DNA from 4 places in the Duganella sp. Root198D2 genome. Region 1 is predicted to be linked to each of the others. Evidence: riboswitches for the same ligand, from Rfam matches in the RefSeq annotation. Region 1 holds a riboswitch; each other region holds the start of a gene.
What was found. A riboswitch is a leader RNA that binds a small molecule or an ion and turns the genes downstream of it on or off. The one in region 1 is predicted to bind cobalamin.
Positions count from the first base shown of each region.

Region 2: another riboswitch for cobalamin. It lies ahead of ASE26_RS27855 (cobaltochelatase subunit CobN); the one in region 1 lies ahead of ASE26_RS14015 (TonB-dependent receptor).
Region 3: another riboswitch for cobalamin. It lies ahead of ASE26_RS09135 (TonB-dependent receptor); the one in region 1 lies ahead of ASE26_RS14015 (TonB-dependent receptor).
Region 4: another riboswitch for cobalamin. It lies ahead of ASE26_RS18165 (TonB-dependent siderophore receptor); the one in region 1 lies ahead of ASE26_RS14015 (TonB-dependent receptor).

Region 1 is NZ_LMIC01000012.1:320,742-324,930, reverse strand. Features, by position in the region: gene ASE26_RS14015 (TonB-dependent receptor) at 1-1,953, opposite strand, end outside; cobalamin riboswitch at 2,027-2,254, opposite strand; gene bluB (5,6-dimethylbenzimidazole synthase) at 2,256-2,909, opposite strand; gene ASE26_RS14005 (ferredoxin) at 2,918-3,250, opposite strand; gene cobJ (precorrin-3B C(17)-methyltransferase) at 3,247-4,189, opposite strand, start outside.
Region 2 is NZ_LMIC01000050.1:206,272-210,460, reverse strand. Features, by position in the region: gene ASE26_RS27855 (cobaltochelatase subunit CobN) at 1-2,612, opposite strand, end outside; cobalamin riboswitch at 2,651-2,868, opposite strand; gene ASE26_RS27850 (hypothetical protein) at 3,019-3,324, shown strand; gene ASE26_RS30365 (YkgJ family cysteine cluster protein) at 3,364-3,606, shown strand; gene ASE26_RS27845 (YkgJ family cysteine cluster protein) at 3,621-3,881, shown strand; gene ASE26_RS27840 (MFS transporter) at 3,929-4,189, shown strand, end outside.
Region 3 is NZ_LMIC01000007.1:34,640-38,828, forward strand. Features, by position in the region: gene ASE26_RS09130 (M1 family metallopeptidase) at 1-1,879, opposite strand, end outside; cobalamin riboswitch at 1,927-2,131, shown strand; gene ASE26_RS09135 (TonB-dependent receptor) at 2,202-4,127, shown strand.
Region 4 is NZ_LMIC01000023.1:79,552-83,740, reverse strand. Features, by position in the region: gene ASE26_RS18175 (cupin domain-containing protein) at 23-340, shown strand; gene ASE26_RS18170 (TetR/AcrR family transcriptional regulator) at 346-945, shown strand; cobalamin riboswitch at 1,037-1,255, shown strand; gene ASE26_RS18165 (TonB-dependent siderophore receptor) at 1,491-3,491, shown strand; gene ASE26_RS18160 (PepSY domain-containing protein) at 3,479-4,189, shown strand, end outside.

The DNA.
Region 1 (4,189 bases):
TCGTGAGGGGTAGTAGTAATCGACATCGCTCGCCTCGCGGTCGAACAGGTTGAACACGTCGGCCGTCAATTGCCAACGGCGATCGAAGCGATAGGTAGTGCGCAGGTAGGCAAGCGCCGTGCTGGCTGAGCGAATGCTGTTATCTTCCACCAGCGGACGCGGACCGAAATAGCGCAGCTGGAACGCACCGGACCATGGGCCGATGTCGTTCAGTGTCGCACCAAATGACACCACCTTTTCCACAGCGCCCGGAACACGGTCGCCGGCCGCATCGAACTCCGTGTAGCGGGCGCGCGAATAGGCCAGGTCGAAGTCCAGCAGCAAATGGCTGGTGGCTGCATAGTGGTTGTTCCATTCGATGCCGGAACGTTTACTGGCGCGGCTAGGTGCGGTGTCGCCTGCATCGCCGGAGAACACCAGCTCGGAGCCAGAACGCAGGCGCCACAGCGCCATCGAGCTTTGCAAGCCAGGCACGAACTCGCTGCGTGCGCCGATTTCCGAGCCACGTGTCTTCACCAGCGGTGTGACGGGCTCGACGGGCTCGCGCTCGCGTGGCGACAGGCGGGCCGTGGCGCCGCGCGCGTCGTTGCTATGGAAGCCTTCTCCGTAGTTCACGAAAAACTCCGTCTTGCTCCAGGGCCCCAGGATCAATGAGAGCTTGGGCGATGCAATGTGATCGTTCACCTTCCCGGAGTTTTCCAGGATAGAGCTGGCGACATCAAAGCTGTAGCGGTCATAACGCAGGCCGGTGATGGAGCGCAGCCAAGGCGTCCACTGCACGGTGTTCTGGAACCACACCGCCACGCTGCCTTCTGTCACGCGCGACTCGGCGATCGGGTGCAGCACGCGCTGCTGCGTCGTTGCATACAGGCCGACCGGGGCAATGCGGTCGAAGCGGCCCTGCACGCCGATGCTGTTTTCCATCGAGCGGTCACCAAATTGCCCGAACCAGGTCTGGGTCAGGTCGAAGCCAGTCATCTTGCGGCGTTCGGTTTGCAGGACCTGGTCGCCGTTGACCGGATCATCCAGGAAGTAGGTGACGTCGTTGTACAGCGCCAGGTCATTGCGCACCACGTAGGCGTGGGCTTCCGTCAGCGAATCGCCAACACGCTTGCGCCATTCGCCGGAAAGGCTGTAGCGCGCCGTGCGGCCGCCATCGCTTGGATCGGCCGCGCCAAACTCGTCGAGGCGCCCGTCCTGCACTGCGCGCAACGGAATCTGGCTGGTAGCGTGCCAGCCTGCTTTGTAAGCCATGCCGGTAATGCTGAATCGTTCCGCGCTGGTCCCCGAGCTGTAGCGCAGCACGCCAGTCGACTTGTGGAATCTCTCCGGCATCTGCCATGGGCCGTCGTTGTGGCCCAGATCCAGTGCGTACAACAGGTTGCCGTTGCCAACCTCGGTGGAATTCGCCACGACGCCGCGGCGATAGGCATGCACACCGGCGGTAAGCGATGCGAAGCCTTCGTTCAGCTTATCGGCCAGACCCATGTGCGCAGCACCAGCCGAGGCGAAGTCGCCTTCGTCGGCGTAATAAGGGCCTTTGCGGTAGCGGATCTTGCTTACCAGCTCCGGGATCAGAAAGTTGAGGTCCGTGTAGCCCTGGCCGTGTCCGTGTGTACGCATATTGACCGGCATGCCGTCGACGAAGGTGGCGAAGTCGGTGCCGTGGTCCAGATTGAAGCCGCGCAGGTAGTATTGGTTCGCCTTGCCATCGCCGCTATGCTGGGCGACGATCATGCCCGGAACGAATTCCAGGATTTCGCCGGGCCGCAAAGCGGGCCGGTTGGCAATCAATGCTGCGGTGATGGTTCCTTCGCTGGCTGCGTCGGAAGTGCGGATGCCATTGTCGTAGTGGTGGCCAACAACGTACACCCTTGCTGGTGCTTCCTGCTCTTGTGCGTGCGCGACAGCGCACAACGCCCCCGCGATCATGGGGATCAATGATTTTTTCATTATGGATGCTTGAATCGGCAATCCCGCCCACCTCCCCGTGAGCGCGACCGAACAGCGCACGCATCGTTGCCGACGTGTGCACCACCTGTCTGGCCGGTATCCGGGCTGGCAAGGCGGACCGTCTTGCCTTCCCATGCTTGCGCACAGTGGCTTGAGAGACGACCTGTCGTGAAGAACGACGCTTGCTTACCGTTGCGGGGGCAGCACACCTTGGCTTGCTGGCTGAAGCAGCATGGCCATGTGTTTCCCGTTTAACTGCGCGCTTGAACGCGCGCGAGGCACCAAACGGCGGCGATTATACGCTATGCATTGTTGTTATCCTGCCACCTGTCGGTATAAACCAGGTCGGCAAGTTTGCCGCGCTTTGCCCACCCTTCGAGTTCCAGCATCGGCTTGGGATAGAAGCCGGCAACGTGACCCAGGCAGATGATGGCGACCGGTTTGCCGCCCTCCGGTATGCCCAGCAAAGACGCCAGCCTGGCCGGGTCGAATAGCGACACCCAGCCCATACCCAAGCCTTCAGCGCGGGCGGCCAGCCACATGTTCTGGATGGCGCAGGCGACCGAGGCCAGGTCCATCTCGGGCAAAGTGCGGCGGCCGAAGATGTGCCTTTCGCGCTGGTCCATCAGGGCCGCCACCAGCACTTCGCCGCATTCGCGGATACCTTCGACCTTCAGCCGCATGAATTCCTCGTTGCGCTCGCCCAGGGCTGCGGCGGTAGCCTGGCGTTCTTCATCGACCAGCCGGTACATCTGCTCGCGCAAAGCGGGGTCCTGGATGCGGATGAAGCGCCACGGCTGCATCAGCCCAACGCTGGGCGCCTGGTGGGCTGCGGCCAGCAGGCGCATGAGCAGGTCTTCATCCACTGCACCGGGCACGAAGTGACGCACGTCGCGCCGTTCGGCAATCACACGATAAACGGCATCAATTCCTGCCTGGTCAAAACTACTCTGCACTTCTACTCTCACTGTTGATGGAACACGATTTCCTCGACGGCCTGTCCATTGCACAGGTGTTGGTCGATGATGCGGTCCATGTTCTCGGGAGTGACATTGTAGTACCAGGTGCCATCCGGCTGGACGCAGGCGATCGGGCCGCCCTTGCAGGCGGCGAAGCAGCTTACCCGGCTGCGCTTCACACGCAGCTCGCCTTCGTTCAGGCCCGCGGCCTTGAATTTATCTCCAAGACTATCGAACAAGGCCTGCGCTTGGCCGTCGGCGGTGCAGCGCGGGCCGGTACAGATCAGCAGATGGCGGTGGTAGCTGCTGATTTTTGGTTTGACTGGAGCGTCGCTCATGCCTCGCCCCCGTCCACTTCAGTGACTGTTTCGGCTTGCCACGGCTCGTCCAGCGTGGCCTGGATGTAGTCGGCCGGTAGGCGGTACTGCGCTGCCAGTGTTTCGATGCTGGCGCCGGCTTCGTGTTCGGCGCGCAGCGTATCCAGCCATCCCAGCAAGCCGGTCGACAGCGAGCGGCCTGCGCGTTCACCTTCGCGCGTCGTCCCGCCCTCTTGCATATCGTATTTGTTGGCGTAGCCGCGCGGGGTGACCATCAGGCCATTACGGATGAAGGTATTGCTGTTGCCGATCAGGACGGTGCTAAGCATGCCGATGTCGGCGTCGCCCATGCAGTCCAGGGTGGTGAAGACAATGTTTTCGCGGCGGCGGTAGGCACTCTTGACGATGGCCACGGGGGTGTCGGGGCGGCGGTGGCGCAGGAACAGGCGTTGCGCTTCAACGATCTGGCGCGTGCGGCGGCCGCTTTTCGGGTTGTACAGCGCCACCACAAAGTCCGCCATCGCTACCGCATCCAGGCGGCGTGCGATGGTTGGCCAGGGCGTCAGCAGGTCGGACAGCGAGATCGCGCAGAAGTCGTGCGTCAGCGGTGCGCCGACCAGGGCGGCGCAGCTATTCAGTGCGGATGCGCCGGGGATGATCTCCACCTGCACCGGGTCCTCCGGCGTCCAGCCGGACTGGAACAGCACCTCGTAGGTCGGGCCGGCCATGCCGTAGACGCCGGCGTCGCCGGAAGAGATCAGCGCGACCTTCTTGCCGGCGCGTGCCGCCTCCAGGGCGCTGACTGCGCGGTCCAGTTCCTCCGTCATCGATTTGCGGATGATTTCCTTGCCTTCAATGAGGTCGGCCACCAGCTTGATGTAGGTGACATAGCCGATGACTACGTCGGCTTCGGCGATGGCATCACGGGCGCGCTGCGTCATGTGCTCTACGCTGCCGGGG
Region 2 (4,189 bases), on a different contig from region 1:
TCCAGCCCAGCCAGCAGCGAGCGCATTTCATTCAACGGCGAGGCGGCCAGCTTGCGCGCCACTTCGGGATCGTCGATGCCGCCCTTTTTCATCGATTCCAGCATCAGGTCAATGGACTCCTGCTTCCACGGCCGGCCGAAGATGTGCAGGCCGTGCGGCATGAACTTCTCCTGCAGCTTGGTCAGGTAGTGGCCAACTTCGTGCGCCAGCAAATCGTCGTCGGCCGCATCGAAGCCGATGCCGCGCACGGCCAGCACATCGGCCATCGAAGCTTCCAGTTCCGCTTTCAGGTTGAGGGCCACCACCCGTTCGCGCATCAGTTGCGCGGCCTTCGCCTTCAACGTCTCGGAGCTGGCTGCCTCGTAGCTCTCGACCACCTGGCGCAGCGACAGCAGCTCGTCGTACAGCGGCGTCGATGCCAGCGGCGGCGTCAGGTGGTCGACCATCACCGCCAGGCCGCGCCGCTTGGCTTGCGTACCTTCGCCGACGCCGTCCACGATGTAGGGATAGATGCCCGGCAGGTCGCCCGCGATCAGGCTGGGAAAGTCGTCGACCGACAAGCCGACCGCCTTCCCCGGCAGGAATTCATAGGTGGAATGGCGCCCGATATGCACCAGCGCATCGGCCTTGAAGCGGTCGCGCAGCCAGTGGTAAAAGGCCAGGTACTGGTGCGGCGGCGGCACGCTGGTGTTCGCATGCAGCAGTTCTTCCTCGACTTCCCAGCCGCGCGGCGGCTGCGGGCCGATGAATACATTGCCGAACACCATGCCCGGCACCAGCAGCTTGCCGCTTTCGACCATGATCTTGCCGGGCGCAGCTCCCCAGCCCTTCAAGCCTTCGATACCGTAAGACGACACGCGGCGGCGCAGCGGCTCCAGCGCGGAGCAGCGCCGCGCAGCCTTCGCTTGCAGGCAGGCGGCATAGCCATCGGCCAGCTCAGCGAGGTCGCGGATCGCTTTCTCGCGCTGAGGATGATCGGCTCCCTCCACCAGGTGCTGCAGTTCCTTGATCACGACTTCCGCCTGCTTGCGCCCCAGCACCCATTCGCCCGCGGCTTCCGCTTCCAGCACGTCGGCATGCAGGCGGCCCAGCAAACCGCTGGTCATCTCGCCTTGTACGCGCGGCGACAGCGTGCCGAACCACTTCGCATAATCGGCGGCGCTGACGCTGTTCACGGTGCCCGCCAGTTCGCGCAAGGCGCCGCGGTCTTCCGGCAGGTTGACGCCGTGCGCCATGATGCGGTCGAGCAGCGCTTCCGGCGTGGCGGGCAATTCGCCCACGGTGTAGCCGGCGTCCTTCATGGCATGCAGCATGTCGAACAGCGAAGCCGGCACGTCGAGGTTGTCGGCGCCGATATTCTGCCGGCCCGGCGGATGGTTGTAGTAGACCAGGGCCACGCGCTTGTCGCGGTTGGATTTGGCGCGCAGCGCCAGCCAGCGATCGATGCGCGCGGCCAGGCGCTCGGCTTCCGCCGCCAGCACCACCGGCGGGCGGTTCTCGATGCCGGTCAGCTTGTCGCGCTGCGGCTCGCCAAGGGCGGCCATCACGATCGGCTGGCCGATGCCCTGCAGCTCCGGCAGCGCCACGCGATACTGCACCGAGTCCGGCGGCAAGCCGTCCGGCGACAGGCGCCATTGCATGGGCGTGCGGTCGGACAGGCGGATCGCCTTGAACAGCGGAATGTCGAGCTTCTTGAATGCTTCGCTGACGGCCTCGCGTCCTTCGGCGGCGCCCACTACAAAGTCCTGCAGCACCACCATGGCGGCCGGCACGGCCGGTGCGATCAGTTCCGGCAAACGCTCCAGCGCTTCGCGCGATGCACCGCCCCAGCGCGGCAGCACCTGCACGCATTGCTGGCCAGTGCGCTCGACCTGGCGGCACACGGCGTCGGGCACCGTGCCGTCCATATTCGACAGGTCCAGCACCACTACCGTGGGCCGCGCCTGCAGGCCCAGCTGCGCCGCCCTGCCCCACGCTGCCGCGTCATGCAGCTCGCGCTGGCCGACACGCAGGCGCAGCGTCGGTTCCGGCTGCGGCTGCGCCAGGGCGTGCGACGGCTCGAGCAGGTGAGCGAACAGGGCCGCCGTGTTGTCGCGCCCCCCGGCCTGCCACACCTGGCGCGCAGCCAGCCACTGGCCCGCAGCCGGACGCGCCCTGGCCTCCTGCAGCGCCGCCTGCGGCGGCTGCTCGGCCGACAGCTGGCGCAGCGTTTCCGGCGAAAAGCCTTGCAGGCTGCCCTGCCGCCCGCGCGACAGCAGGCTAAGCGTGGCTTCGCCGTTCATGGCCAGCACCGTCGCCTGCGGGCGGGCATGGCGCGGCAAGGCTTCCTTCAGCCTGCGCGCCGGGTCGCCGAACAGCGATACCGCCAGGATGCTGTCGGCCTGCGCCAGCCACTGGGCGGCTTGCTTGTCGTCCGCCGCCATCCACTGCGCAGGAGTGCGCAGCACGATGCGGTCCTGCGGATGATCGGCCAGGTGGCGATGGGCGGCCTCGATGGCGATGGGCGCGGCGCGCTCGGTGACGATGGCAAACAGCACGGCGGCATTGGCACGCGCGCAAGCGAACGCACATAGCAGGACCGCAATGGTCCGGACAAAGGTAGTGGTAGGCACGACAGGATTCCGAGCACGCAAAACCACACCCCGGGCTTTGCACAATCAAAGTGACTGGCCGGTCTTCTGGCTCGCCTTCATCCTCCCCTGGCCTGGCCTTCCCGTGCGGTGCACAGTGGCGTTGGTCAGCTTCGTCCGGCTTACAGCAGCGGGGGCTGCGCCGGACTGGCGCAAGATGGCAATCCCGCGCGGCACCGGCTTCCCGTTTCACCTCCCTGCAGGCTTGCAAGAAGGCACCAATCACATAACGTGCGCCATTCTAGCAGAGTGGATTCCAGCGGCAATCTAGCTAGAAAAGCAACGACTGTTGTTATATGGATCCACTACTTCAAAATCATTGGTAATTCGAGAGAATTAGGTATTTACTGCTAAGTACGCGTCAAAGAACGTGTCTGGGAGAGTAAAAATGCATAACAAGACAACATTACAAGTCCTGGCAGCCGCCTCCGGACTTGCGGATGAGCGCATCCAGGAACTCTGGGAAGGGGCGGATATGTATGCCCGTGCCCAGGCTGGGGACCCGGATTCGCCGCGCTACCAGCAAGTGCTGCACGAGCGCATGGCGGCCATGGTCGAACGCGAAGTGGCCAAACGCCATGCCGCTGACGGCGAACCCTGGGTGCTGGCAGATGCCCACCTGGGCCAGATTGAAGTGTCGCTGTCCGACGCCCTGAAAGCCTTCGGCAGCCGCACGCACCACGTTATCCACTAGCAAGGCAAAGCCGCCAACACGGCTGTGAACCGCACCCCGATCCCGTGCCGTCCACAATGCGGTGCCTGTTGTACGGCGCCCGCAATCTCCAGCCCGATTCCCGGCATGCCTGAAGGCAAACCGGCGGGCGTGCCCTGCATCCAGCTCGATTCACAACGGCGCTGCAAGCTGTACGGCTTGCCCGAACGCCCCCGCGTGTGCGTCGAGTTCAGAGCCGATGAAGCGGTGTGCGGTGCGTCGCGCGAGCAGGCCATGCGCTGGCTGGGTTGGCCGAAGCTGTAGAATATCGCCCCATCATGAGTTTCCAATGCCGCCCAGCCTGTGGCGCCTGCTGCACTGCGCCTTCGATCACCTCGCCGATTCCCGGTATGCCGAACGGCAAGCCGGCCGGGGTGCGCTGCGTGCAGCTGGGCGACGATAATCTCTGCAGGATTTTCGGCCGACCCGAACGCCCGGCATTCTGCGGCGGCCTGCAGCCATCGGCTGAAATGTGCGGCGAGACGCGCGAGCAAGCCATGCACTGGCTCACCACGCTCGAGCTGGCCACAGCGCCCTGAACACGCCAGCGGGCAGTGGAAACGATTCCCAGCTAGAATGTTCAGCTATGAATCAAGCCATCGACCACCGCCATCGCCTGTCCACCCGCCTCGCCTTCCTGACCGCGGGCCTTGCCATGTCCGCTTGGGCGCCGCTGGTGCCCTATGCCAAGGAACGCCTGCAACTGGCGGAAGGCCCGCTCGGCCTGCTGCTGCTCTGCCTTGGCCTGGGTTCACTGCTGGCGATGCCGCTGACCGGCGCGCTGGCGGCGCGCTTTGGCTGCCGCAAGGTGGTGCTGTGGTCGGCGCTGGCGGTCTGCCTGGCCCTG
Region 3 (4,189 bases), on a different contig from region 1:
GTACGTCGGCGCCGCGGCGGCGTACCGTCACGATCGTGTGGTAGGGATAGGGGCCCTGGTTTTCCTTGGCATCCGGGTATTGCTCCTTCCAACCCTTGCGCTGCTTGCCGATCCGTTTCTCAACTTCCTCCTCTGTCAATTCGACGTGCTTGCCGTTCTCGACATGCACTCCTGGCAGCGGCAGCACTTCAGCGCTGGTGAATTTGGAGATGCGGTCGTCAACCCGGTTCACGCTGTACACCTGCTGCGCAAATACCTGCTCCACCAGCCTGCGGTTGCCGCTTACTTCGCTCAAGACCTCGCGGAAATCGGCCAGGCTCGGATGGCGGAATTTCCAGCGGCGGTAGTATTCCTTGAAAGCGCGCTCGATGACGTCCCTGCCCAGTTGCGCTTCGAGATCGTGCATGGTGGTCGCAGTGCGGGAATACACCGGGCCGACGCCCTGCAGGCGATGGAAGGCGCTGGCGCCCAGCGGGTCGGACGGTTCTTCGCGCGGGGTCATGGCGCGCTCTACGTCCCAGACGTTGAAGCGCGGCGCAAAACCGAGCTTGCCGAGCAGGGGCGTGGTGGCATCGACCGTGCGGCGCAGGTCGGACAGCATGCGCGTGTTCCAGTACTGGTTCAACCCCTCGTCCAGCATCGGCTCTTCGAACTCGTTGCTGGCGAGGATGCCGTAGAAGTAGCCATGGCCGAATTCGTGGATGGTGACGAAATCCAGTTCGAAGGCGCTGAGCGTGCCCGGGGTGACGTCCTTGTAAGCATCGGCGGTGAAGAAGGTCGGGTATTCCATGCCGGCCGCTTCGCGCGCGTTGTACGGCGGGATCACCACGGTCACCGTCCTGTAAGGGTAGGGGCCGAGCGTCTTCGAGAAGTAATCGAGCGAATCCCTGGTGGCTTTCAGCGCGGGCGCTGCGTTCGATGCATATTCCGGCGGAAACAGCACGGTGATCTTCACCGGCGGGCTGCCGGCGCCAATCCAGGTGTCGGTCAGCGGCTTGGCGCTGCGGCTGTCGGCGGTCCAGGCGAAATCGTGCACGTCGCCTTGCACGAAGTGGTGGGTCAGCTTGCCTTCTTTTTCGACAGGCTGGCCTTGCAGTTCGCCGGTAGCGCCCACGGTATAGCCTTTGGGTACGGTCAGCTTGACGTCGTAGTTGCCGAAGTCGGCGTAGAACTCGGATTCGGCGTGGAATTCGTGGGCGTTCCAGCGCGGCGCCGTGGCACCGCGTTCACCGGGCAATTCCAGCACGGCGATCTTGGGGAACCACTGCCCGACCAGGTGGAAAGTGCCGAAGTAGCCGGTGCGCGATACCACGCGCGGCAACTGGTCGAAGAAGCCGATATCGAGCGTGGTGCTGGCGCCCGGCGCGACTGCTTGCGGCAGGTCCATGCGCACCACGGTGCGGTCGGTAACGGGGCCGCCATCGGGCTGCACGAATTTCCACGGCACGCTGGCGCCGTTCTGCTGCACGCTGCGCAAGTCGATATAGCCCCATTCGCCGTCCTTGGTATCGACGCCGGAGCGGAAGCTGTTGCCGCTCTTGCGCTGCTCGGTGAAATAGGTGCTGCCCGGATTCTGGAAGGCGTTCAGGTACAGGTGCAGGTAGACGCTGCGCACCGGTTCGCTGCTGCGGTTGCGCCAGGTCAGGCGCTGCCTGCCTTCGACCGTATGCTTGACCGGGTCGAGGCTGGCCTCGATCTTGTAATCCACCACGCGCTCCGACAGCGTGGCTTCCTGCCCGGTGCGCATGCCACCCCAGGCATTGGGCGCGCTGGGCACGGAAACCGCGGCGGCATTGCGCGGCGCAGTCGGTATCTCGGCTTGCGGTGCTGCGGCGCCGGCCAGCAGGGCGACGGCGGCGAGCGCGATGAAAGTACGCATGGATCTCCCGTAACAATTTGGCAACGCGTCACTATAGCCTAAGCAGCGTATAATGTGGCCGCCTTGGTGCCCGCCCCCTGTTCGTGGGGGCAGTTAAACGGGAAACGCAATGTGCTGCCCCCGCAACGGTACGCAAGCGCCGTCGTCATGACGGCAGGCCGCGCCAAACAACCACTGCATCAATGAACACGCAGGAAGGTGGAACGGTCAGTCTTGCCAGCCCGGATACCGGCCAGGGAGGTGGAAGCGCACCCGTACAGGGCTCGACTTCTGTGGATTCCGACTGCGGGGAGGCAGGCGGAAAATACTCATTCAAACAGTCATGACCATCATCTCCTCGCGCTGCGCGCTTGCCGTAGCTGTTGCCGTATGCTTCGCCGCACCGGCCCAGGCTCAATCCCAAACCGACACCGTTGTCATTTCCGGTTCCCGCTTCGCCAGCGACCCATCGCTGTTGCCGATCGGCGCCACCACCATTAGCGCAGCCGATATCCGCCGCGCCGGCGTATCGGACGTCAACCAGGCGATCCGCAAGATCGGCGGCGTGTATGGCCGCCAAAGCCTGACCGGCAGCCCTGACTTCGGCCTCGACCTGCGCGGCTTCGGCACCTTCAGCGACCAGAACGTCGTGATCGTGCTGGACGGCGTGCGCCTGAACGAGAACGAGCAGCTGGCAGCGACCCTGTCCACCATCCCGATCGACCGCGTGCAAAGCATCGACATCATGCGCGGCGGCGCCAGCGTGCTGTACGGCGAAGGCGCGACCGGCGGCGTGATCCGCATCACCACCAAGCGCCCGCAAGCCGGTGAGCGCAGCGGTAACGTATTTACCGAAGCGGGCCAGTTCAACAGCAGCGAAGTGCGCGCCAGCCTGGCACAGGGCTTCGACTCTTACGCATTCGACCTGTCGGCCGGCCACCAGCGCACCGACAACTACCGCGACAACAATGATTTCAAGCAGTCGCGCATCAACGGCGGAGTGCAGTTCAACACCGGCGTTGGCCGCTTCTCGCTGCGCGCCGATATCGCGCGCCAGGACCAGCGCTTTGCCGGTGGCCTGAGCGAGGGCCAGTTCCTGCTCGAACCGCGCCAGACCCTGACCCCGAATGATTTCGGCAAGCTCGATAGCGACCGTTACACCGCCGCCTGGGAGCACAAGGTCGGCGCCTTCGACCTGGCGGCCGAACTGTCGCACCGCAAGAAAGAATCGGAAGGCGTTTACAGCGGCTTCAAATCGGCCTACGACAGCAAGCAGACCCAGTTCTCGCCGCGCGTGCGCCACCTGGGCCAGTTCGACGGCCTGCTGAACGAGCTGGTGGCAGGCTTCGACTTCAGCCGCTGGAACCGCGTGACCCATGCTTTCTTCTCGGCCGCCGACGTCGAACAGCGCAGCAAGGCTTTCTACCTGCGCGACGAAATGAAGTTCTCCGGCCCGCAGCAATTCCGCCTGGCCGCCGGCGTGCGCCGCGAACTGTTCGACAAGGATTCCGCCGATTCGGTTCCATTCGGCGCCAACTACAGCCAGAAACAGGCGCATAACGCCTGGGAAGCGCAGGGCAGCATGCTGGCCGCGCCAGGCCTGACCGCCTGGGCCAAAGTTGGCCAGAGCTACCGCGTCGCCAACGTCGACGACAATGCCTTCACCCCGGTTCCAGGCAAACCGCTGGAAACCCAGGTGTCGCACGACGCCGAGATCGGCCTGGGCTACGCGGCTGGCGATGCCAAGCTCGACGCGCGCGTCTTCCGCCATAAGCTGGACAACGAGATCTATTTCGACCCGACCATCTTCGTCAACACCAACCTGGCGCCGACCCAGCGCAAGGGCTTCGAGCTCGATGGCAGCTACCGCCTCGCGCCGGAATGGCAAGTGCAGGGCCACTTCCAGCAAGTGGAAGCCGAATTCCGCTCCGGCCCTAACGCCGGGCGCGAGCTGGCGCTGGTGCCGAAGAACATCCTGACCGTGCGCCTGGCATGGCTGCCGGCGGACGGCCAGAGCGCCGACATCGGCGTGCAGCGCGTAGGCAAGCAGCGTTACGGTAGCGACTTTGATAACAGCTGCGATGCCCGCATGCCGGCCTACACCGTGGTCGATGGCCGCTACGCGCGCAAGTTCGGCCAATGGGAGCTGGCGCTGAGCGCGCTGAACCTGTTCGACAAAGACCACTACAGCCAGGCGTTCAGCTGCCGCGGCGGCATCTACCCGAACAGTGGCCGCCAACTGAAAGTTTCGGCGCGCTACGACTTCTAGTGGCCTGAAACGGGAGAATCGGGAGCGAAGGACGTGCGGGCGGCGTGCAGGGCAAGGCGCAA
Region 4 (4,189 bases), on a different contig from region 1:
CTTATGAGATGGAAATCAGCAAATGAATTTGGTTCGGCAAATTAACCGTGAATGGTGCGATTCAGGCATTCCCGGGATTCAGACATGTTCGACCTGGACAGGTAATGACGGCGACGGCGGCTACTTGGCCAGGTTCCAGGCGGGCGCACGCTTTCCAAAACATTCCCATCATGGGTGGGAGCAAATCTGTATTCTGGAAGGCGCTATCCGCTTCAATGACGTCGAGATGCGGGCAGGAGACGTACTTCATGTCCAGGGAAGCGACGAGCATGAGGCCTACGCATTGGAAGAAGCGCTTCTGTTCGTTGCCCACCGCGGTGGCATCGAGATTCTGGAGTGACACCCATGGCGCCTGTCAAAGCAAATCAAGCGTCACTCACCCGGGAGGCCATTCTGGGCGCGGCGATACGCCTGTTTCAGCAGTTCGGTTTCAGCACACTGGGAATGCGGCAAATCGCTGATAACCTACAGATTAAGGCACCGAGCCTTTACCATCATTTCGCATCGAAAGAAGATCTGGCCCGACAGGCAATGCAACTATATCGAGAAGAGCAGGCATCAAGGCTGAATGCGATTTCCGGATCAGGTAGCTTGACGCTTGCTGAGCACCTTCGGCAATACACCGAACTCTTCGCGCAAATGCTGGAGGACGGCAAGCGGCCTTGCATGTACCTGATGATGGTGCGCGAACCGTCGTTCCAGGAGCGTACATGCATTGAAGAGTTACAGCGGTTTGCAACGCAGAATATAGACTGGCTAGAGAAGATTCTGCACAGCGAACCGGCCAATTTGAGATTGCGGCAGGACGGCGCAGAGCGCGAACTCGCCGAGTTAATCTTTGCGTCGTTGGAGGGAATAATGGCCGTTTCGATGGTAGAAAAATCCCCTCACCTGGCTTTTCGAAGAAGAGCACACAACCTTCTGAACGTTGTGTTGGCTTCGTGACTGCTCAGCATTGATCCATTTCACACGGCCGTGGACGAAGTACCCCTGTCGTGGCCCAAATTTACCTCTGATCGCATTTTGCATGTAGAATGCGCGCCAATACGTGAAAGGTGCCCTTCTGCTTGTCGGCCGAAGGGTGAAACGGGAAGCCGGTGACGCGCGGGATTTTCATCTCGCACCATTCCGGCGCAGTCCCCGCTGCTGTAAGCCTGACGACTCTGATCAACCGCCACTGTCCAACGCACGGGAAGGCACGATCAGGGAAGAATGAAGGCAAGCCAGAAGACCGGCCAGTCACGATGATTAAGCAAAGCCCGGGGTGTGGCTCTTGCAAGATATGTTTCGCCGTTTTCCATTTATCGCTAAAGCTACCGCACTCGGTCGTTGTGCGCACTCGCGCTCGCAATGCGCGCGTGCCATGCCGTCCCAGCAGAAATCCATCCATGTCCTCATCCCGACCAGCCCGCTCCCCTTCCCTGCGCCCTATCGTTGCCGCGATCTCTGTGCTTTTCACTTCCGCTGCCTGGGCTCAGCAAACCGAGATCATGCCAACCGTAACCGTACAGGGAGCGACGGCGTATGAGGGCCTCGGACTGACGCGCCCTGGCGCTACGGCAAGCAGATTGGACCTGACCGCACAGGAACTGCCGGCCAGCGTCGACTCCCTCAGCGCCGACACGATGCAGGCGCGTGGCGACCTGCTGGTCAAGGATGCCATCACGCGTACTACCGGCCTGACAGATACGAGCTCGCCGGGTAACGGAGTCGCCTACTCTGCACGCGGCTTCAGCGGCAACAGCGCCATTGCGCTACTGGAGAATGGCCAGCGCCCGCAAGTCGGTTCCGGTACGGCCACCTATCCGTCCGACCCCTGGGGCTATGAATACATCGACGTGCTGCGCGGCCCGGGGTCCGTGGTCTATGGCAGCGGCACCACCGGCGCAACCATCAACGCCGTACGCAAAGCTCCACAGCGCGCCACCAGCTTCGAGGCCATGGCTGGTGTCGGCGGCGGCAAGACCTTGCGCGGCGGTGTCGGCGCAACTGGCGCACTCGGCGAGAAAGCGGCGTTCCGCATCGACGCCTATGCCGATCATAGCGAAGGTTTCATCGACCGCGGCCAATCCCGCCGCGGCAAGATCCTGTCCAGCCTGACCTGTTCATTGGCGCCCGGCCTCGACCTCGACTTCTCGCTCGACCACCTGGAACAAAAACCGCAGCGCTACTTTGGCACGCCCCTTGTCAATGGCCGTATCGCGCGCGAACTTCGCGACCAGAACTACAACGTCGGCGATGCCGACATCTCGTACAAGGATGACAAAGCCGTTGCCCGCTTCACCTGGCGTGTCAGCCCGGTATTGGCCATCAGTAACGAGCTCGCTTACATGAAGGTGCACCGGAACTGGCGCAATGCGGAATATTATTCCTATGATGCGCAAGCCAAGGTGGTGGAGCGAAGCGACTATATCGCCATCCGGCATGAGCAGGAACAGACCGGCAATCGACTGGAAGCACGCTGGAACGGCGGAGACAACCGCGTCGTAGCTGGCTGGGAAGCTGCTGTCATCAACTTCACCCACGCCAACAACTCGCCCTACGGCGGATCATCCACAGTAGCCCCGACTGGCTTCAATCCGGGCCTGTTTGCCAGCCCTGATCCGCTGCGGCCTGACTTCAGCACCGATACCACCACCAATGCCGTGTATGTGGAAGATGCCTACGCCATCAACCCAAGCCTTTTGATGCTTGCCGGTTTCCGCCACGACCAGTACAAGGTCGAGCGCGCCAGCCTGCGCGGTGCCGCCGGCTTTACCACCAGGCTGCATTCGAACGCAGTGCGCCTGGGCCTGACCTGGAAGCTGGCCGCCGACGCTTCCCTGTACGGGCAGGTCAGCAGCGGCAGCGACCCGGTTGGCAGTTTGCTGTCGCTGAACCTGGCCAGCAGCCGCTACAAGCTGACCAGCTCGCGCCAAGTCGAAACCGGCATCAAGCAATCCCTGGCGAACGGCAAGGCTGAATGGACTGCGGCACTGTACCGCATCAGCAAGAACGACATCATCACGCGCGATCCATCCAGTCCGGCGCTGTCGATCCAGGGCGGATCGCAATCGTCGCGTGGCGCGGAGTTTACCTCCAGTGTGACCCTATTGCCGGAATGGCGCCTGGAGGCCAATGCGGCCTACACCGATGCCCGGTTCGACCAGTTGATCGAAAGCGGCAATCGCTCGCGCGCTGGGATGCGTCCGGCCGACGTACCAAAGATCTCGTCCAACGTGTGGCTGAACTACCATGCAGACTCATGGCGCGTGGCGATCGGCGCGCGCTACGTTGGCGAACGCTATATCGACAATGGCAACACGCAGGCGCTCGCCGCGTATACCACGATGGACGCGTCGCTTGGCTGGAACGTCAACCGCAATGTGCTGCTGCAGCTGAACCTGCGCAACCTGAGCGACAAGCTTTATGCCAGCACCTCATACAGCGATAGCCAGTACCTGCTGGGCGAGCGCCGCCACGCCGAGCTGACCGTGCAGTGGCGTTACTGATCTCCCGCACCGTGGGATCGTGGAAACGCCAGCTGCACCTGCTGCACCGCTGGCTCGGCATCGCCATCGGCTTGCTCGTGCTGATGTGGTTCATCTCCGGCATCGTCATGATGTACGTGCCATATCCTGCCCTTAACAAGCAGGAACGCATGGCGTGGCTGGCGCCATTGGATATCCAGCAGGTCAAGGCCAGCGCCTGGGATGCATGGCAATCTTCCGGCCAAGCCGGCGTTCCCTCTGCGGTAAAGATCAATACCATTGCAGGACGTCCTGCCTATCACTTCATGCGCGATGGCCGCCGGTGGTCAGCCTGGGCGGACACCGGCACCGCTCTGGAAGTCACGGAGGCTATCGCCCAGGCCTCAGCCAGAAATGCGGCGCCTGGAGCAAGCAGCCTGGCGGTGGACCGGATTGACCTGGACCAGTGGTCTTTTGGTTCCGTCAGCGGACATCGGCCGCTGTACCGGGTTCGGGCGAACGACGATGTGGGCAGTGTCCTGTATGTGTCCAGCCGCACTGGCGAGTTAGTGCGGGACGCCACGCGCAACGAGCGTGGCTGGAACTGGGTTGGCTCGGTCATGCACTGGATCTATTTCACGCCCTTGCGTACATATGCCCAGCCTTGGCGGCAAGCGGTGATGTGGACTTCCGCCGCAGCCCTCGTGCTGGTGATGGCAGGCATGGTTCTGGGCCTTCAG